3 regions of the Synechococcus sp. MU1617 genome follow, and region 1 is predicted to be linked to each of the others. Evidence: predicted binding sites of a transcription regulator. Region 1 holds the regulator's gene; each other region holds the start of a gene.

Region 1 (6,942 bases):
AGGTGTTTGAACAGGCGGAACCGGTTTGGCGCTCGGCCCGGCGCCAGGCCCGCCGTGAGCGCGACCGGCGGCTGGCAAGGCTGCCTCGTTCTAAGGGCACAGCGGCGGAATGGAGTTGGTGGGGTCTGCAGCCCTTGGCCTCCTGGTCGCCTCTGGTTCGTCTTCCGGTGGGGTCGTGGTCAGCCAACGCCGTTTCACTTCCGCAGCAAGCGGCTGCCGGTGGTGGCACCTGGGTGCAGTTACCGCGTCAGCACGGGACTTGTTCTGTGCCGCTCCGGCGAGAACCAGGGTTGGCGTCCGGCGCTGCTCAGCCCCGTCAGCCTGTGGTCATCACGTCGCTTGGGTCGGGAGTTTGGCGCGTGGGTAATGGTCTGATCGATATTGACGTCTCCGCGGCAGGACTGCTGGCTCTGCGGGATCGCGATGGACGGAATCAGTTGTCGTCCCCCCTGCAGTTGGAGCGGTATCGGGACCGGGGCGAATTCTGGGATGCCTGGGATCTGGCGGCGGACTACCGATCCCAGCCCTTGGGTGTCATGTCCATGGATGTCGTGGAATGGCTCGATCAGGGGCCCCTGGTGGCCCATCTGGTGCTGCGGCGCCAGCTCGGCGCCAGTTGCATGCGTCTGGACCTGCGGCTGAAGGCCGACACGCCCTGGTTGGAGCTGATCTGCAGTGTCGACTGGTGTCAGACCCATGAGCTGCTGCGCCTGGACCTGCCACTGGCGACCCCTGCTGTCCGTATCGCTGCCGACACCAGCGGGGGGGTGATCGAACGGCCCGCTGAACCGATGACGGCTCGAGAACAAGCCCGCTGGGAAGTCCCTGTGATCTCCTGGTTCGCTTCGCAGTCGCCAGCTCCCGGAGGCGGGATGGCTGTGTTGCTGGACGGTCCCCAGGGTGTGGATTGGTCTTCAGACCGACTCGGCATTTCGCTGCTGCGGGGTCCGACCTGGCCTGACCCCAGCGCTGATCAGGGGTGGCATCGCCAGCGTTTGGCCCTTATGCCGTTCTCCGGCTCCTGGAGTGATGCCGGTGTGCCGCAGGCGGCAATTGCGTTTCGCGAGCCCGGGTGGTGCGCGGCTTTGCCTGCGGAGCTGCGTCAGTGGTTCCCATCGCTGCCGCTTCAACTCACGCCGGTGGCCTTGGAGCGCCATGTCGACGCTTGCCTGCTGAAGCTGCTCAATGCGGGGTCAGCGCGCTGCTGTTGGACCCCCGGTGCGGGGTGGAGTGTCCGCAGGCAGGCTGATTCCAATGCTGCTGATGCCGTGGTGATCGCTCCGGGAGAACTCGTCTCTCTGGTGGTTGATCAGTCCTCGTGATCGTCGAACGGGTCGTCGAGTGCTTTTGATGGAGGTCCAAAGGCCTGGTACACGCCAAATCCGGTGAGTCCGAACAAAACGGCGAGCACGCCAATGGCGACGGACAGGGCTGGGGACGACGTTTCCATCACATCTCTCGACAGGATCAACCCCGAACCGGAGTCGGCCCCTACAGTATCGAGACTTCAAACCACCCGAGACCCGGCGTCGCCATGGCACAACGCACCCGTCTGGGAGACCTTCTCCGCCCACTTAACTCCGAGTACGGCAAGGTGGTACCCGGATGGGGCACCACTCCGGTGATGGGCATCTTCATGGTGCTGTTTCTTGTGTTTCTGCTGGTGATTCTTCAGCTGTACAACAAGTCCCTCATCCTCGACGGCATCAACGTGAACTGGAACGGCCTCGGCTGATCAGCACCCATGAACATCTTCGGCGTCGGTCTCCCCGAAATGGCGGTTATCGGCGCCGTTGCTCTTTTGGTCTTCGGGCCGAAACGGTTGCCAGAACTTGGCCGGACCCTCGGAAAAACCCTGAAGGGCTTCCAATCCGCGTCCAAGGAATTCGAGCGCGAGATCAACAAAGCCATGGCTGAGCCGGAGGTGTCCGGTGAGGCTGCGAAGCCGGCCGAAGAACTTCCCCCCAGCGACTGAGTTGTTCCAGCGGTATGACCACTGATCTCAAGCTGGTGGTGGGACTGGGCAATCCGGGGGCGAAATATGCAGGCACTCGTCACAACATCGGCTTCATGGCCCTAGAGCTTTTTGGTGAGCGCTCTGGATTCAGTTTTCGTCAGCAAGCCAAGTTGCATGGTCTTGCAGCAGATACAGGGGTGGGTGAGCAGCGGTTGCGCTTACTGATGCCCCAGACCTACATGAATGACAGTGGACGCGCGATTCGTGCTGCCCTTGATTGGTTCGGGCTGGAGCCCCACCAACTGCTGGTGCTGGTGGACGACATGGATCTTCCGCTCGGTCGTTTGCGATTGCGGGCCCAGGGCAGCGCCGGTGGCCACAACGGCTTGCGCAGCACCATTCAACATCTCGGGACTCAGGCGTTTCCCAGGCTGCGGATCGGCATTGGTGCACCAGCTGAGAATCCTGCTGAGCGTCGCGCCCGAACGGTGTCCCATGTTCTTGGCCCGTTCAGCAAGGTGGAGCAACCTTGTGTCGGCGCTGTTCTTGATGCTGTTCTGGACGGGATTCAACGTCTTCAGCGCCAGAGCTTTGAGCGTGCTGGAACCTGGATCAACGGTTTTCGCTATGACCTGGAGCCAGTCGACTGATGCCGGCTCTCCCGGCGACAACGGCCCATTTGCGGGTGCTCCGCCAGTGTTTTCAAGCCAAGTGCGTGGAGGGTGAAGTCTCAGCTGGAGGCTTCGAGTGGCAGTTCTCCTGGGCCTTTGACCGCGGCGAACTGATGGTGGAGCCGTCCTTGGGACGAGCCCTGATTGAGGATGCCCTTCGGCGGTTTCTGGTGCGTTCTGATTACAGGCTGGAACCGGGGGGTGACTACACCTTCATGGTTAGGGCCAGGTTCTGAGCGAGAACGTGGGAGCAGGCACCGGCCATTTCAGGCGGCACTGCAGGTGCTCCTCGAGCATCACCAAAGCGGCCACGGCATCCAGATCCACCGGTGGAATGCGCAGTCCTGCCGGCAGCATCCGTCGCCAACCTCGAGCCGGCCACAACGTCCAGTAACGCTGTCTTGCCCTCAGGGTTGTTCCCTGTTCAGGAATCACGGTGAGATTGCCCAGCCATTCCAGTCGCTTGATCCAGGCTCGGCTGCCCGTGCCGTCGCCGATCAGGATGCGGTCGAGAGCTTGGTCGTGATTCCACTTCTCCAGCCAGGGTCCCACAGCGTCCGGGGCCAGCACATGCCCTTCGCGCACGAGGCCGAGCTGAAGATCAGCCAGCACAAGACCACATTTGCAGCGGCCTGGATCGAGAACGGCCACCCGTTTCATGGGGATGGCTGAATTGTGACGACGACAGGATCGGCGCTGTTGCTGACCCCTGCGGAAATCACTTCCAATCCAACGCTTTGGCTGGGTCCTTCCATCAGGGTCTGGGCCAGTTGGGAGAGGGCTGATCCATCGAACTGAAGGCCCTCGCTCAGCGATCCTCTCCGCTGCACCTCGGCATAGGCCGAGGCCAAGAGAAGGTTCAGTCGTGTGCGAATGCCCTCTGGCGTGCGTTCATCCGGTGGCAGTGTGGTGGTGGCCAGCACGTCTCCGCGTTGGGCCACTGGCCGGTTGGGACGCACCTCGGGGAAGGCGTACACCGCTGTTTCACCCCGCAGCACATTGGTGGCGGAGCGCAGCGAGATCACCCAGGTCTCTGGTTTGCGGATGATGCTTTGCAGGCGTTCAACATCGCTGCGCGGAACGCGGATCAACTGGCGTTCGGGGGCTTCGCCAGGCCGCACTTTCCCGTAGGCGTTGAGATTGGCCTCCTGCAACAGCCTGTCCACAGCCTGTTTCGCCTGGTCTGGGGCATCGAGTCGAACCGTTGCTCTCGCCAAGGTCTGTCCGCTGCTGATCACCACCGATCCACGCCTCAGGGCGACCAGATTGCGTTCCAGTTCCTTGAGTTCCTGCTCACCGGCACGGATGCGGCTGCGAACGCTGTTGAGTTCGGCTTCCGTCCGCTGGATGTCCGCATCGCGGGAGGCGATGTCCTGGCTGAGGCGTTCACGTTCAGCTTCGAGTTGGGCCCGCTCTTTCTGAAGAGGAGCCAGTTCAAGGCGCAGGGTGTTGGCCCGTTGCTGCGATTGCTTGAGCTCAGTGGCTATCCGCTTGGTTTCCGTTTGGGTCTTGTCCCGTTCCCGCTCGGCTGCCTCGAGCTGTTGCCGGCTGTCCTGGAGTTTCTCCTGCAGGGCATCCAGTTCAAACAGGCCCACCCGCAACTGCCGGCTCACCAGCAGCATCAGGCCAAGCGAGAGTGCGCTGATCAGGCTGCCGGTCAGCACCGTGATCAAAACGGCGGTGCGCCTTGGGCGCATCCTGAACAAACTGAGTCGCGCTTTGCCGACGCGGCTGCCCAAACGGTCGCCCAGGGTCGACAGCACGCCCCCGAGCACCAGCAGAACCAGGATCAGTGCCCAGCCGCTCATGGCTGCACCCGTCGGTCGATGGCCGGCTTAGCTGAAGCGTTTGGCCAGAGCGATTGGATCCAGAACGGTGATTTTCTTGCGGTCAATCTGAACCAGACCGGATTGACGCAAGTCTCCCAGCAGACGCGTGATTGTGACCCGTGTTGAGCCAATTGCTTCGGCGATGGCTTGATGGGACAGGCGTAGGTCGATGGTGATGCCCAGCTCATCTGCCACGCCGAAATCCCTGCACAGCACGAGCAGGAAGCTCACCAGCCGGGATGACATGTCCCTGTGGGTCAGGGTTTCAATCATCGTTTCGGTCTGCAGAATTCGGCTGGAGAGACCCTGCAGCAAGCGCAGGCCAACGCTGGTGTCTGCTTCGATGGCGGCCTTCACGGAGGTCGCCGGTGCCGTCACCATTTCGACCCGGGTGAAGGCCACAGCGTGGTAGAAACGATCGGACCTTTGACCGGTCAGCAGGGACAGCACTCCGAAGAGGCTGTTCTCGCGGAGCAGGGCCACGGTGATTTCTTCACCCGACTCGTAAACGCGGGACAGACGCACGGCTCCCCGGCGGATCAGATACACCCGTTCTGCGGGATCTCCGGGGAAGAAGATGGTCTTGTTGCGGTCAACCAGTTCACTGCTGGCGCCATCGAGATCCCGGATGATCTCCAGGAGAGAACGGTTGGCCGGCTCTGCGCTGGGAGCTGGAGCCACCATCTGCGGGGCGTATCGGCTGAAACCTCGGCTACTGGTCATGACAACCCCCTGGTGAGGCGAAGTTACGGAGCTGGCGGTGGCCGCCATGTAGCGGTTATTACGTAACGCTGCTGTGCTCGTTGAAGGCCTGGCGTTGCGCCTGCATCAGGGATGACACTCCCGGCTCCGCTAAATCCAGCAGCTCATTGAGTTGGTTGCGGCTGAAGGGCGCTCCCTCAGCAGTTCCCTGGATTTCCAACAGACGTCCATCGCCGGCCTGCACAACATTCAGGTCCACCTCAGCTCGGCTGTCTTCGCTGTAGTCCAGATCCAGCAAGGCCTGGCCATCCACCAAGCCGACGGACACGGCCGCCACCTGGTCGATCAGGGGCGATTGCTCCAGGACTCCTTGTTCCACCAGTGATCGGCAGGCCTGGTCCAGGGCAAGCCAAGCCCCGGTGATCGAGGCCGTCCTGGTGCCGGCGTCCGCTTGGATCACGTCGCAGTCGATCAGCAAGGTGCGCTCACCAAGGCGCTCCATGTCGATCACGGCGCGCAGGCTGCGGCCGATCAACCGCTGAATCTCCTGGGTGCGACCCGAGAGTTTCATCAGCTCCCGTGATTGCCGCTGTGGGGTGGAGCCGGGCAGCAGACGGTATTCGGCGCTGAGCCATCCCAACCCTTCTCCCTTACGCCAGCGGGGAACCTTGTCCTCCAAGCAGACGCTGCAGAGCACAGCGGTTCGACCGGTGTGAACCACAAGGGAGCTCAAGGCGAACCCCATGGGATTCCAGGTCACCGAGAACGGTCGCAACTGCTGCGGGCGACGGCCATCAGTGCGGTGTTCAAGGGATTGGCTCATCGGTGGTGTGCAGTTCGTCAAGCCTCGCAGGCGGTTGGGTCTCGCCCTGTCCAAACACCATGGGTGGTGTCAATCCTCTTGTGGAATGTGATCTCGCCGCTAGATTCAAGGTCTCGCCGGGATCGCCCGGACAGATGCTTCCGCGATGACCACAAGCCTCGCCGACCCCCAAGCCTTCCAGAACTCCCTGGATCGGGATCAGCAGGCTTTGCAGCGGGCGGGCCTCAGGCCCTTACCTTCTGTCTCTGACCCGCCACCCCTACATCTGGTGGCTCCAGAAGGGCAGCTGCAAGTGCATACAGCGCCCTACCGAGGCAGTTTCGCCAATGTTCTGAGTCAAGCCATGCGTGCTGCCGGCTTGGGCAGTCGTGTTCTGATCAGTCAGTTCCTCAAAGGGGGCGTTCAGCAGGGACCTGCAGGACGGGTGCAGCTCTGTGGAGGCCTTGTCTGGCTGCGGCCGGAAGTGCCCCTCTGCCTCTCCTCGCCGGGGCATCCCGGTGGCGCTGAGGCGGTGGCTGCTGTTTGGTCCATCTGCCGCCAGCATCTGATCCAGGGAGATCTCGACCAGCTGGTCTTGGATGAAATCGGTCTTGCAGTGGCCTTCGGATACCTGGATGAAGCGGACGTGATTGAAGCCCTCGAGCAGCGGCCCGCTTCGATGGATGTGATCATCACTGGACCTGCAATCCCCGCCGGTGTGGTGGAGATGGCAGATCAAGTCACGGAGTTGCGCCGAGGTTTCTGATGCTCAAGTGCGATCGCTGGATCACTGAACAGGCCGGTCAGGGAATGATCGAGCCATTCCAGAGCGGTTTGGTCCGTCACCTCGAGCCGGAGCAGAAGCTGCGACCGGTGCTGAGTTTCGGTTGTTCGTCCTACGGCTACGACCTGCGCCTGTCTCCTCAGGAATTTCTGATCTTCCGGCATGTTCCGGGCACGGTGATGAACCCCAAGCGGTTC
Region 2 (6,942 bases), 390 kb from region 1:
TCCCGGGCGATCGGCGACTCGTCGTAACGGGCGTCATCAAATCCGATCGTGAACGCCTTCACCGGTGCCTGGCTGACGGCTGACGCCAAGCCGAGGATCGAACAGCTGTCGATGCCGCCGGAGAGGTAACAACCCACGGGCACGTCGGCCACCATGCGCAGCTCAACGGCCTCCAGCAACGCGGCACGAACGGCAGCGATGTGCTCGGCCTCAGTTCGGTTGGAGTCCCGCTCGTCTTTACGCGGAAAGTCGACATCCCAGTAGGTCGACTCCGACACCTCCAGCCGCCCACTCACCCGTTGCACCTTCAGCACATGGCCGGGCTTCACCTGGTGCACCCCAGCAAAAGCCGTGGTGCCGGGAACCATGGTCTGCATCAACTGGTGAAAGAGGCCCTCCGAGGTAAAGCGTCGCTCCACCGCCGGATGGGCGAAGAGCACCTTCAACTCGGAACCGAACACCAGACCCTCGGGCGTCATCGCCCAGTACTGCGGTTTGATGCCGAAGCGATCCCGCACCAGGTAAAGGCAGTCTTCGGCTCGATCAAACAAGGCGAAGGCGAACTCACCGCGCAACAAGGGCAGAGTCGCCTCCAATCCCTGGCGCTGGTACAGCCGCAGCAGGATCTCGGAATCGCTCTTGCTGCTAAATCGCACCCCTTGGGCGGTGAGGTCCGCCCTGATGCGCTGAAAGTCGTAGAACTCACCGTTGTGCGCCATCAGCACCTCACCGTCATCGGTGAGGAAGGGCTGCCGGGCCCGTGACTCGTTCAAATCAATGATCGAAAGGCGGGCATGGCAGAAGCCGACCCCGGCCTGATCCAGCACCTCGACGCCGAAGCCGTCGGGCCCGCGATGGGCCTGAATCGCCGCCATGTTGACCAGCAGCTGGCGGTCCACCGTCTGATGACGGTCTGCGTTGAAAACACCTCCGATTCCACACATCAGCCCGCCTCAGATCACATCCATCACGCGTTCGGCCCGGTTCACCATGCAGGTGAGCAGCGCCATCCGCAGGAACACGGCACCCCTGGCCTGGCTGAAGTACCAGTTGTGGGGCGTGTCATCCAAGCAGGTGCTCAGTTCCGCTCCCCGCGCCAAGGGGTGAAGCACGATCGCTTCCGGCTTGAACGGCATGTCGCGGGTGAGGCGAAATCCGCCGCCATGCACTTCATAAGAGTCGCCCACCCAGGCGATGGCATTGATGTAAACGACATCGAGATCGGGCACTTCAGCCTGCAGATCGGTGCTGCAGCGCACCTTCATTCCACAAGCTTCGAGCTCCTCCAACTGCCCTGGGTCGAATAGCGGCTGATCCGGCTCCAGTCCGGGGGCGTGAATCACCACCACCTCATCCACGGTCTGGGGGAATTTGGCCAGGATCCTCAGCAGTGAGCGTACCGTTCGCATCCGCGACGGAATTCCGACGATTCCAATGCGGATGCGATCAGCCGGAGCCACCTCAACTTCAGTGAGCTTGGGCCGCCACTTGAAGATCGTGTACAGATCCGCCATCGCCTGCGTCGGATGTTCATCAATGCCGTTGCCCGCATTGATGATGGGAATCCGCAGGGTTGACGTCATCGCATAAACAGCACCGGGATCGCTGTCCCGTAGCACCACGCAATCGCCGTAGTTGTTGAACATGTGGGCGACATCTTCAAGGGACTCGCCCTTGGCAATCCCCGTGGTAGCCCTGTCGGTGATGTTGATCGAACTGCCGCCAAGACGATGCCAAGCACTGTCAAATGACAGGCGGGTGCGGGTGCTCGGCTCGTAGAACGCGTTGATCAGAATCTTTCCCGTCAGCGGCGTGTTGTGGCGGCAATACCGATCTGGATTGCTCTCGAACTTCGCCGCCAAGCGGAACACCTGCAACAAGGCCTCAGGTCGAAACGGTTGGATCGACACCACATGCTGATTCACCAGATCCAGCAACGGCTCTCCGTCCTCGACAATCGCGGCCAGCAGCTCCTGGGGTTGGTTCTGCCCGTAGACATCGGGACCCATCGGCTGAAACCGAATCTGTACCGACGTCGCGTCCACGACTGCTGAATTGGCCTGTGCCATAGCGGGATCGGATCAACACTCTGTTTGCCAAACCGAGTGCTAAAGCCAGGAACTACATCTTTTACCGGTAACAACAACCACACTCCTGCGTCCACGAAGAAACAGCTTCTTAAGCAAAGATCCGGAAAAAATGTTCAGACCGTTACTAACAACTGCAGCCGTCACCACACTCGACCATTCCTCCACTCAACCCACCAAATCAGCAGCAACACGAGCACAGACAGCACCAAAGCGAGCTGACTGACCACCAGAAGAAACTGAAAGCCAGACAGGCCAACAACGCTGGCCGTCAAAGGAAGACTTTGAATCATCCCTCCTCCTGCAACAAAGTGAAGTCAAACCGTTCCGGCCAAGTGCGACTGCCGATCAGCATCACGACTGCTGACACGGCCGCCGAAAACACAGCGGCGCAGTAGGGCGCGATCAGCACATAAGCGAGCAGGCCAACAACGCTGCCGGCGAGCATGGCCGCAATGGCAGCCCTGCGATTGGCCGTGCGCCAGTACAGGCCGCAGGCCACAGGCCAGACCGTGGAGGCCACCAGTGCACCGGTGAAGAACAGCACCGACGCCAGCGAATCCAGCCGCGGCCAGGACAGCGCCAGGGTGACAACCGCCAAGCCCACCACCATCAGCCGCGCCGCCTGCTTGAGCTGCAAGTCACTGGCCTGGGGCCGCAACAGGCGGAAGTACACATCCTCCGCCAACAGATCGGCGGTGGACGCCAGCAGCGAGTCCAGGGTGGAGGTGAGCGAAGCAAACACCACCACAAACACGAGAGCCGCGCCGCCGGCCCCGAGCAGATCGGCTGCCATCACGGGGAACACCATGTTCACCTGCTCGAGAGGCAACTCACGTGCCAGGGCCACCAGGCCAATGGAGCCCGTCACCATCGGCACACTCATCCAGGCGACCCCCCCCAACACAAAGGAGGTCATCACCACCGAGCGCCGGCTGGCGAAGACCCTTGACCACCAGATGTTGTTGTGAAACACCTCGCCCATTGAAAAGAGGGCGGAATTCCAGGCGATCAACAAGCCCGCCGGCAGCAGCAGATCAAGCCGATCGGGATGCCGGGCCAGCAAGGAGGCATGCACCTCAGGCATCGGGAATTGTCGGAAGGCGAGCACCGCCACCACCGCCAGCAACACCATGATCAACAGCGACTGAATGAAATCGGTGCCGATCACGGCCCGCATTCCGCCGAACAGGGTGTAGACGGTGGCGACACCAATCACCACCACCATCCCCACGTGGTAATCGAAACCTGAAAGGGCCTGCAGCAGCAGGCCAGCACCCATCGCCTGGGTCATCAGAAAGCCCAGGGTGTAGATCGCGGTGATCACCATGAACACCCACCAAGCCAGACGCCCGTAGCGCAGGCGAATGAAGTCGCCGCTGGTGCGCCCGTTGGGCATCAGCTGCTTGATCCGCGAGGCCAGGGGGGCGAACAGGATCAGGCCAAGCCCGGCCAGGGCATAGCTGAACATGCCCCAAAGCCCGGTTTTGTAGCCGAATTCAGGGGCGAGCAGGGTGGTGTTGCCGGTGACCCATGAGGCCATCAACGTGGCCGTGCTCAGGGCCAGCCCGATGTTGCGCCCCGCCAGCATGTAGTCGTCGGCATTGCCTTGACCGCGCCGGCCCCAGGCAATCCCGAGCGCCACCCAGAAAACAGAGAACAGCACCACCAGCGCCCAGGCGATTCCGGGCTGGAGGAAGGGAACCGAGTCAGCGGACATCCGTCGATCCCCTGCGGTTCCAATAGAGATGTCCGCGCAGAATCATCACCACCGTCGCCGCAGTCACAACGGCTCCAAGGGCAAAGATCAGTCGGGCCCAGAGCAGTTCATCCAAGACGAAGACCGTTTGAACTCCAGAAACAGATAAGCAAAAGAGGTTCTCAGGCCTAACCCTGTGCCCTCCATACAGGTGCCTACGGATACCCAAACATCAAGCGATCAGCGCCCTGTCGCCAGAAATTGCGGAATGTGTAGCAACTACAACCCGAAGGGGGTTGGGGCGACGCCTTGGATGACTTGCGTCCAGACCATCGGAATGTTCACCGACTACAAGCCCACGGTCGGCTTCGACGAATATTTCTGCAGTGAAACGGCGAGGCCTCGCGAAGATCTGGCCACGCTGCTTGCATCGCTGGGGCAGATGGGGTTGCCCGAACTGAACCGAAGCCATGCCTCCGCCAGCCAGCTGCTGCGTCGCCTCGGTGCCACCTTCCGCCTGAACGATTCTGGCCTCAAGGGCAGTGAACGGATTCTTCCTTTCGATCCTTTGCCCCGACTGATCGGCCGCAGCGACTGGATCAACCTGGAGCGGGGACTGCTGCAACGCCTGGAAGCCATCGACTGCTTCCTCGCCGACATCTACGGCCCCCAGCAGATCCTCAACGACGGTGTGATCCCGCGGGAAGACGTGGAAAGTTCCTCCGGCTGGCGACCTCAGATGCAGGGCATCAGCCTGCCCCTCAACCGCTGGTGCCACATCTCCGGACTCGACCTGATCCGCGACGGCAATGGCACCTGGCGTGTCCTGGAAGACAACCTGCGCTGTCCATCGGGGGTGGCCTATTTCCTCGAGAATCGTCGGGTGATGAAACGGTTGTTCCCTGGCCTGTTCGAGGGCCGTGCCGTTCAACCGATCGACGCCTATCCCTCCCATCTGCTGCGCACCCTTCAGGACCTGGCGCCCTGGAGTGACAGTCCCCGCGTAGCAATCCTGACGCCCGGGGTATTCAACAGCGCCTATTTCGAGCACAGCTATCTGGCCCAGCAGATGGGCATTGCACTGATTGAGGGACGCGACCTGGTGTGCGAAGACGGCCGGGTGTGGATGCGCAGCACCAACGGCCTCAAGCCCGTGGATGTGATCTACCGCCGCATCGACGACGATTTTCTCGATCCCACCGTGTTCCGCCAGGACTCAATGCTGGGGGTTCCGGGCCTAATCGACGTGCTGCGGCAAGGACGGGTCGCCATCGCCAATGCCCCTGGCACCGGCGTCGCCGACGACAAGCTGATCTACGCCCACGTGCCGGCGATGATCCGCTACTACCTCGATGAGGATCCGATCATCGAGAACGTTCCCACCTATCTCTGTGCCCGGCCGGACGACCAGCGCTATGTGCTTGAACACCTCGAGCAGCTGGTGGTGAAATCGGTGGCGGAAGCCGGAGGTTACGGAATGCTGATCGGCCCCCAGGCCAGCCGATCGGAGCTGGCGGACTTCGACACGAAGATCCGTGCGAATCCCCGCAACTTCATCGCGCAGCCCACACTGCAGCTCTCCACCGTGCCATCCCTCAGTGACGGTGAGCTCTACCCCTGCCACGTGGATCTGCGCCCCTATGTGCTGCGCGGCGCAAGCACCTGGGTGAGCCCAGGGGGGCTGACGCGGGTGGCCCTGAAGCGCGGCTCGCTGGTGGTGAATTCGTCCCAGGGGGGCGGCTGCAAGGACACCTGGATCGTCGACGACCAACGAATAGCAGCACCGCAGCCCCAGGAGGCTGTGCCGTGTTGAGCCGTGTTGCTGATTCGCTGTATTGGATCAACCGCTATCTGGAACGCGCCGAAAACATCTCGCGCTTTCTGGAAGTCAGTGAAGCGATGGCGCTGGACTGTCCTCCGGGCAGCGCCGAACCGTGGCTGCCGCTGGTGGAGGTAACGGGGGATCGCCACCGCTTCGATACGACCTATCCCGATGCGACGCCCAAACAGGTGGTGCGCTTCCTGCTGCTGGACCGCAGCAATCCCAACAGCATCGTGAGTTGCATTGCGATGGCCCGGGAAAACGCGCGGCAGATCAGGGATGTGATCACCACGGAGATGTGGGAGCAGATCAATGATCTGCACTGGAGCCTGCAGGACGACGAAGACATCTGGCGGGAACAGGTGCAGGAGCAACTGCGGATCATTCGGCGTGGCTGCCAGCTCGTTTACGGGATCACCGACACCACCCTGAGCCGTGATCTGAGCTGGCTGTTCAGTCAGCTGGGACGTTTGATCGAACGCGCCGACAAAACGTCGCGCATCCTCGACGTCAAATATTTCCTACTGCTGCCCTCCCCCGAGGAGGTGGGCGGCGTGCTGGATGAACTGCAGTGGATCACCCTGCTGCGCACAGCAGGCGCCTATCAGATGTACCGCCAGAGCGTGCAGCAAGCCATCAGCCCGGCGTCCGTGGCCCGCTTTTTGCTGCTGGATCCGAGCTTTCCTCGTTCGGTTCGGTATTGCCTCCAGGGCATCAGCAACACCTTGCAACAGATCCAGCAGCACCCGAGCCAAGACACGCCGGATGACCTCGACTGCTTGCGCGGACAGCTCCTGGCCCGCTGGAGCTACGTGCGGATCGACAACCTGATCGAAGCCGGTCTGCATGAAGCCATTGACCAACTTCAGCAGGACCTCAACCAACTCCACAGCCTGATCCAGACCCGCTACTTCACCAGCGCCGACCTCCGTTCCATCCCCACCGATCCCGCATGCGCGCTCTCATCGTTCACCGCCTGACGTATCGGTATGACGCCGCGGTTGTCCTGGGGGAGCACCGCCTCTGCCTGAGGCCTCGCGGGCAGGGGTTCCAGACCCTGCTGGAGCATCAACTCAGCGTGCTGCCTGAACCGGAACAACGTCGGGAACTAGTGGCCGCCAGCGGCGACGAAATCCAACGGCTCCGTTTTCTCGGCAGTACCGATGAACTCGTCTTTGAGGCTCGCAGCTTGGTGGAGACCCGACCGGCACCTCCGCTAGAGAGCTGCTTCAACGGACTCGAACCACCCTTGCCATACCCGCAAGGCCAGCTCAACAGCGATCTGCAGGGGGCCTTGGAAGGCTGGTTGCCCAATGGCCAGCACGAACCTGCGG
Region 3 (6,942 bases), on a different contig from region 1:
TGGTCATCATCGAGAAAACTCTGATCGGTCTGATCCACCGAGCCACTCACCAGGCGGCCGGCGCAGGTGGAACAGGCTCCGGCTCGGCAGGAATAAGGAAGATCGACACCGGCTTCCTCTGCTGCATCGAGGATATAGACGTCATCAGGGCACGAAAAGCTGGCACCACCCTCGATGTTGATGTTGAAAGAGGCCATGACTCAGAAGGTCCTGAGAGGTTGGTAGCTGGATCAGACCATCGGTGCCAAGGCAGCTGGACCTGAGAGGTCCACCCTTGATTTTTTTTTTGGGGGGGGGGAGGCGCAGGCGAGGGAACCTGCGCTCGTTCAACTCCCCGAAGCGTTGGCAGTGATGCTCGCGCCACCCGAATCATCACTCGAATGAGAACAGCTCTTACTAAGCAGTAATGCCTAAAAGCGTGCGAATCGATACCCGCCAAAGCGCCAGCGTCATGGACAGTGCAACGGGAAAGCAGTGGTGCTTTCCATGCGTCACGGAGAGGGTGGGCTGAGGGGCCTGCTCTTTTTTTTGACTTGAGCTTGAGGCAGGAGGCCACTTGACCGCCAATGCTCGCCATTGCTAGTACTGATGTACTTGCAGGATAGACATGGGAGAGGGCTGGCTGATTGACAGTGACGGCCGCTGGATCTGGCGATTCCATCGCGATCAGAAGGGATGGATCAACGAGCCAAAGGTTTTCATCGACAGAGGCCGTCGCCTGCCTGATGGCCCTCCTCTTCTGAAGGAACGGCGACACTTGAGAAAGGCCGAAGCAGAACAACTCTGGGCGTCATTACAGACCCAAGGATGGAAGCGCCTTGCGTCCCCGGCCTGGGGCGACGCGGTTGAACTGTGAGACGAACCGCTGGTGCCAACCACGAGGCTGTCCATCAGCAATCCCACCGCACCCATCGTGTAGGCATCTTGGTGATGTGAGGAAAAACGCCTCACAGGGTGGAAACAAGGACACACTCCTGCGAGTCGTTTTGGAACCCCTGCCTTTGGCGGGGGTTTCTTTTTGTCTGGAAGGAAGCCCATGGAATCCGTCATCAACGAAATCGAGTTCGACTTCGAGCAGACCGTCAGCATCCGAACTGATGTGAAGCTGAGCAAGGACGACGTGAAGCAGATCGTCTCAGAAGCTCCAGCGGAAACACTGGAAGAGATCGTTTACCAAAGCCTGGTGACCGATGAGTTGTACCTGAGAGCAAGGGCTAAGGAGATCGCAATCAAACTGAAGCAAGACGACCTTGAAGTGAGAAGGATCGAGTATTGGGACGACGAAGGAAACAGGGTCTGACAGTCGCACCTGGTCATCAACCCTTTTGGCGAAGGCGAGCCGAACTCAGCCTTTGGCAATGACATTCATCAGAGGTCTTGTTTGCTTCAGTGGAAGAGACGCTTACGGCTGCCTCCCCCACCCGCGATCATTCGATTCTGCTGAGAACAGGCTCCAGATCGTAGTCATAGCCTTGAACAATGACGTCTGCGCGTTGCTTCAAAGGGTGAATGAAGCGTCGCTCACCGGGCAGCATTTCACCCAGCATCTGGCGAATCACATACAGAGCTGACCGCTGCCTTTCGCGTACATCACGCCAGAGACGCCTGACAAGCCTCTGCAGAAGAGGGGTTTCGATGTACACGACTAGCGAGATCGGCACAGCCTCCAGCAAATGTTGCGGCCCATAGGATCCTTCCACCAGAACCAGGTCGTATGGCTGATTCAATGACCTGGAGCCAACCTTGCGGCTGCGCATGTCGTAGCTGCGCAGGGAGCCCAGCTGCCGGTAGCGAACAGCGTTGAGCTGCAGCCGCAGCTGATCCGCGTCAATGGCATCCACCGTGTCGAAGCCATAGCGAGAGCTCGGGAGCCAACCACTGCGGTAGTAGTCATCACAGGCGATCAGCAGTGGATGTCGTCCCCTGGCACGCAGTTGCTCGGCGAGATGTGCCGCAAAGGTTGTCTTGCCAGCTGCAGACGGCCCGCAGATGCACACCAGAGGGACTGCCCCAGACAAGCGTCGCATTCATCAAGCCCCATGCTGCCAACGAGACCCAAGCGAAGCAGAAAAAACAGTAGCCGTTGATACAAATCAGAGCTAAGGTGTGATCACGTTGAGCCTCTTCAACAGGCAGCAGTCAGATCCACGCCAGGCAACGGGGGCGTGGACACCGCGCAAGAGAAAGATGAACACCCTTCAACTGATCAAGGCACGGACTGTGCGCAATCAGGCCATCGAAACGGCCAGAACACAGATGGCACGGGCCTACCGCCACCAAGACCACACCGACCGGGTGCACACCCCGGTGGGAACCAAGACCAAAGTGCTGCGCTATCGCGGCGTTGCCTACGAAGCGATCGACCCACAACAGCACCCAAGCGGTGGGCGGGAACTGCGTTACCGCGGCGTCAGCTACGACGTGTACTGAGGCCAAATTTCCATTCATGATTGAAGCGGGGACATTCCCCGCTTTTTTCATGGCCGTTGAGGGTGACAAAGCAGCAGTGGCGCATTGTGGTGATCTCAACTGCGGCAGTGGCCTTCAGCATCACAGCAGGCCTGGAACCTCCGCTGCGAAACCTGGTCACCTTCGCCAAGGCGGGGACGAGTTTCATTGCCAAACAGCTCTGCAGCGGCGTGCTGATGGCTGGGATGGATCCAGACCAGATGCTGAAAGAGGACCTGGCCGCCGGCCAGGGGATGATCCACACCCAGATCGAGCCAAGCGCTGGTCGCGTTAAAGCGAGCTCCCTGTTCGGGCTGATTCGCGCTGAAGCCGTGCAGAACGGTGAACGGGGCTGTACATGGCGCATCAACGGCCAACCAACGCCCCGAGCACTCAGCCAAAACAAGCCCGGCTCCGGGAATTCCAAGCCCATTGGAGACCCCTGGCCCCTGATCGCCACAGCCCAGCCAGAGCCACCTGAAATCGATCACCAAGCGCTGAACAGGGCTCTCGATCGCGCCTTTCAGGAGAACGATCCGCTCCTACCAAAACGAACCCGAGCTGTGGTTGTGGTGCAGGACGGCTGGGTGATTGCCGAGCGCTACGCCAAGAGCATTCCGCCCGACATGCCACTGATTGGCTGGTCGATGAGCAAAAGCATCACCCATGCCCTGATCGGACGAGCCATCCACACAGGGCTTCTGGATCCAGACAAGCCGCCGAAGGTGTCCGAATGGAGTGATCCGCAGGATCCACGCCAAAAGATCAGCCTGGATCAGCTGCTGCGAATGAACAGCGGACTGGCCTTCGAGGAATCGACGGGAGCACTGAACTCGGATCTGGTGCGGATGCTGACCCAGGAAGCCGACATGGCAGGGTTCGCCGCCAGCAAATCACTGAGCAAAAAACCGGGGAAAAAGTGGAACTATTCATCCGGAACCACAAACATCCTCAGCCGGATCCTGAGGCACGCCATCGATGACGATCAGCACTACTGGAGCTTTCCCTCACAGGCGTTGTTCGGGCCTCTTGGGATGACAACTGCTGTTCTCGAGAGCGACAACAGTGGAACTTTGGTGGGCTCATCCCTGGCTTGGGCCAGCGGACGCGATTGGGCCCGGTTTGGCCAGCTTTACCTGGATCATGGCAGCTGGAACGGCAAACAACTTTTGCCCGCGAACTGGGTTCAGCAGGCTCGAACGGCGTCGCGGGGATCAAAGCAGGCCTACGGAGCGCACTGGTGGCTCAGCCGGCGCAAATCGAGGCCTGATCTGCCCAAAGACAGCTTCTCAGCGGAGGGCTACCAGGGACAATTGCTGCTGGTGGCTCCATCCCAGCGCGCGGTGATTGTGCGTCTGGGACAGACACCCAAAAAGCCAGGTTTTGATGCCAATGCTTTCGGGGCTGATGTTCTCTCAGCCCTTCGATGAAGCGAACGCCAAAACTCAGTTCTTATCGCCGCCCTTGGGAACAAAAGCCTGGGATGCTGCGACGAGAAGACCGGTGATGAGCAGGGCCGGAAGAATCACAGTCGGACCGCCTTGAGCTGTCTGGGAGGCGAATAACAGCATGGTCTGGCAACAAAAACCACTGCTCACCCTGGCAGAACAGGGGGCAAACAGCGATTTCTGCAAACGTTTGTCGTAGAGACCAAGGCTCAGCAGATCACAACGGGAAAGAGGAAGAGTTCTCCCTGCACCGCATCACAAACTCGAGCTGCAGCGGGCGGCCTGGCACGAGGCTTCGCCACGGCTGAGGCCTTCGCCGGGAACGCCTTGCGCGGACGGATCAAGGAATGACGCATCCACTCGTCAGCACAGAAGGGGGCGTAAGGGGAACTCGCAGACATGAGCTTTAGAGCAGTACATCTGTTTTAGTGCGCATGTACTACAGCGTCAACCCTGGGTCTCCCCGCAACAATCAGAGGCCCTTCCGCCCCTCCGCAGATGACGCAACAGGACGACGCCATCGCCAGCCGCTTGAGCCGGATGGAGACGCGGCTAGCCAGGATCGAAGAGCTTCTGCTCAGCGCAAGGGATGGCGAAGAGCAAAACCCCATGGCCACGCAACAGCAGTGCTACGAGGCATGGATCCACTATCTGAACAACACGCCTGAAGCCGTCGAAGCTCACCTCACTGCCCACGAGATGGCCGCTCTAAAAGCCTCCATCAACGCCCAGATACCAGTCGATTCGTAGAGTTATTCACAGCTTTTCCACAGGGGTTAAGCACGCGATCCTGACGACTACAGCGGTTTCGGCAATCGGCGTGGAAAACAAACTTCAGAGGCTCACCAGTCCCAGGCGAATCCTCCAGTTCATTGACAAGAATGCTGTGCTGGCGATTGATTTCAAGGAACCAATGGATCTGTGATTCTGATAACGCATCAAGCCCAAACGCAGCGCTCTCTGACGTGAGCGAAGCAAAGAATCCTCAGGGAAAGCCTCAGGCCACCGATTCGCCAGAGGAATCGTTTAAAGAACTGTGGAAAAACAAAAGATTTTGTTGCGAACACTGCAGACAGTCGGGGAACGTCCATTTCCGGGTCAGCACCACCCGACTCGCCGACTGGATTCTGGTGTGCGAAACCTGCTGGCCGAACTTTCGAGAACAAGCTGGTTATCGCTACGGAGGAACCCGCAAGGCCAACCGCCGCAACCCAAAACGGCGGTAACAGGACTCAGGCTCAGGTCGGTACGCATTGATGGTGAATCACGCTGCCACGGCGTTCCCAGAATTCCGGCGCTGAAGCATCAACAACACGCCACCACCAACGGCCATCGGTGTAGCTGGGCTCACCTGCATTGTTGGTGCGCGGAAGTTGCAACTCCACATCGCGCCAACGCAGCAGAATTCCATCTCCAGGAAGGGTTCCCTCCAACGTGTTGGGAATGCCCTCAGGCAGACCGGTTAGGTCGACGGCTCCTCGCGTGATTTCAACACTGAGCCGATCCCCATCGCAGATCCAATCGGCCCATGTCGGCTGGGGCGCCACCAACAACCAACAGAGCAACAACAACGCCAGACCCAAGCCCTTCGCGACAGAATTCAGCAATGCTGTTAACCCTCATCTACGACGGCGGGTGCCCATTCTGTCGGGATTTCGCCCTACGCAGTGAGCTCAAGGCGGGCGTTCCCAACCTGCGCATTGTTGACGGGCGAACCGATCACAAGATCCGTCGCGAGCTCAATGCCCTCGGACTGCCTCTGAGCAACGGCGCAATTTTGATCGAAGGGGAGCAGAAGTGGCATGGCAGTGAAGCCATTGCAGAACTCAGCCGACGCATGAAACCCAGTGATCCCCTGTTGAGGGTGCTGGCCAAGCTGTTCGGAGACAACCAACGTTCAGCACTCGCCTATCCCGCCCTGTTGGCAGCCCGGCGTCTGGCGCTCGCCACACGCGGCCTGAGCGTTGACCCGGATCAAGCTCCATCAGGTTGACGCAATGAGCCAAAACACGGGTGGCATTAATAGTTCGCTTTGAACTACCGTCGAGACAATCCTAAAGATTCTCTTAAGCATCGATCTCGATCCCTTTGTTCCTGACGCGCTGAGTCATCAGCAACTCAACGCTTTACTCAAAGCGGCGATGGACACATCCGCCGTTCCTGAAGGGCAGCTCAGCGATGACGAACTGCTTCGAGCAGCACTGAGTGCATGGGCCGACCAAACCCAGGAGTTGCTGCGTTGGATTGAAGGGCAGGGTGATGCAGTGAGCGACACCCGGTCACCCAAACAGGTGATGGCGCTGGGAAGTTTTCGCACCCATCTGGTGATGGGCCTCAAAGCACTGCGCTATTCCGAGGGCTGAGCCCTCTGAAGCTCCCGACGAGCATCACAACATTCCTCGAGAACTGAAAGAAACTGTTCCGGCTCCGGTTGATCATCAAGATCAAAGCGGGTGGCAGTGGTCACCGTGAAGTTGATCCAGGTCTCAACTTCAGGGCCACCGGATGCCATCACGAGGTCGTAGCAGGCTTGAAAATCTGAATCCGGTGCAAGATCACGCGCGGCATTGATGACGGCATACAGCTGATCCAAACCTTCCGTTTGAGCTTCAGCAAAGACGCCACGAATGCGAGCCAACATCAGCAAGCACGCTCAAGTGCAACTACAGAAGCTTCTGCTTTCAGATTGGAAGCTTCGTCTGCAAGCTCAAGCAGTTCTGCATTGAGCTCCAACAGCATCAGTGCCAAGGAGGACGCAAATTCGATGCAAAAGGATTCGTCTTTCACAGCGCCACCGCGTTGAATGCAGAGGGTCTAATCAACGCAGTGAGTTGACCGTGGATCGCGCAATCCTGCTTTACATCAACATCAAAAAATGAGAGAAATTCGCTCAATACGTATCGAAAAATCAAATCAGCCGCAGACGTCGTGCGGGGCCGCTAGCTAATGCAGCGAAGCTCAGGCCGCCACAGGTTCGAGCATGGAGCTGACACTGGGCTGAAAACCGATCTCACGAAGCCGGGCATTGCTGACACGGGCATTGAAG

The links. The regulator NtcA, encoded in region 1, controls nitrogen genes in cyanobacteria. The targets are predictions, from matches to a motif close to GTANCNNNNGNTAC.
Region 2: the regulator NtcA is predicted to act here: its motif matches at 3,998-4,011, upstream of FZZ90_RS05010 (circularly permuted type 2 ATP-grasp protein).
Region 3: the regulator NtcA is predicted to act here: its motif matches at 2,077-2,090, upstream of FZZ90_RS00110 (DUF4278 domain-containing protein).

The regions. Positions count from the first base shown of each region.
Region 1 is NZ_VTLB01000002.1:607,127-614,068, forward strand. Features, by position in the region: gene FZZ90_RS06905 (glycoside hydrolase family 38 C-terminal domain-containing protein) at 1-1,322, shown strand, start outside; gene psbN (photosystem II reaction center protein PsbN) at 1,310-1,450, opposite strand; gene psbH (photosystem II reaction center phosphoprotein PsbH) at 1,535-1,735, shown strand; gene FZZ90_RS06920 (TatA/E family twin arginine-targeting protein translocase) at 1,745-1,975, shown strand; gene pth (aminoacyl-tRNA hydrolase) at 1,990-2,607, shown strand; gene FZZ90_RS06930 (DUF3146 family protein) at 2,607-2,864, shown strand; gene FZZ90_RS06935 (resolvase) at 2,848-3,288, opposite strand; gene FZZ90_RS06940 (DUF3084 domain-containing protein) at 3,285-4,436, opposite strand; gene ntcA (global nitrogen regulator NtcA) at 4,464-5,180, opposite strand; gene rph (ribonuclease PH) at 5,239-5,982, opposite strand; gene FZZ90_RS06955 (cob(I)yrinic acid a,c-diamide adenosyltransferase) at 6,128-6,727, shown strand; gene dcd (dCTP deaminase) at 6,727-6,942, shown strand, end outside.
Region 2 is NZ_VTLB01000002.1:217,927-224,868, forward strand. Features, by position in the region: gene asnB (asparagine synthase (glutamine-hydrolyzing)) at 1-944, opposite strand, end outside; gene FZZ90_RS05000 (aspartate carbamoyltransferase) at 954-2,069, opposite strand; gene FZZ90_RS05005 (sodium:solute symporter family protein) at 2,377-3,807, opposite strand; gene FZZ90_RS12810 (hypothetical protein) at 3,797-3,922, opposite strand; gene FZZ90_RS05010 (circularly permuted type 2 ATP-grasp protein) at 4,124-5,599, shown strand; gene FZZ90_RS05015 (alpha-E domain-containing protein) at 5,593-6,588, shown strand; gene FZZ90_RS05020 (transglutaminase family protein) at 6,561-6,942, shown strand, end outside.
Region 3 is NZ_VTLB01000001.1:9,200-16,141, reverse strand. Features, by position in the region: gene FZZ90_RS00130 (2Fe-2S iron-sulfur cluster-binding protein) at 1-197, opposite strand, end outside; gene FZZ90_RS00125 (DUF1651 domain-containing protein) at 608-856, shown strand; gene FZZ90_RS00120 (hypothetical protein) at 1,037-1,300, shown strand; gene FZZ90_RS00115 (nucleoside kinase) at 1,428-2,018, opposite strand; gene FZZ90_RS00110 (DUF4278 domain-containing protein) at 2,188-2,430, shown strand; gene FZZ90_RS00105 (serine hydrolase) at 2,493-3,878, shown strand; gene FZZ90_RS12770 (hypothetical protein) at 3,894-4,019, opposite strand; gene FZZ90_RS00100 (hypothetical protein) at 4,395-4,646, shown strand; gene FZZ90_RS00095 (hypothetical protein) at 5,135-5,503, opposite strand; gene FZZ90_RS00090 (DUF393 domain-containing protein) at 5,503-5,889, shown strand; gene FZZ90_RS00085 (hypothetical protein) at 6,038-6,259, shown strand; gene FZZ90_RS00080 (hypothetical protein) at 6,244-6,537, opposite strand; gene FZZ90_RS00075 (hypothetical protein) at 6,537-6,683, opposite strand; gene FZZ90_RS00070 (SDR family oxidoreductase) at 6,855-6,942, opposite strand, start outside.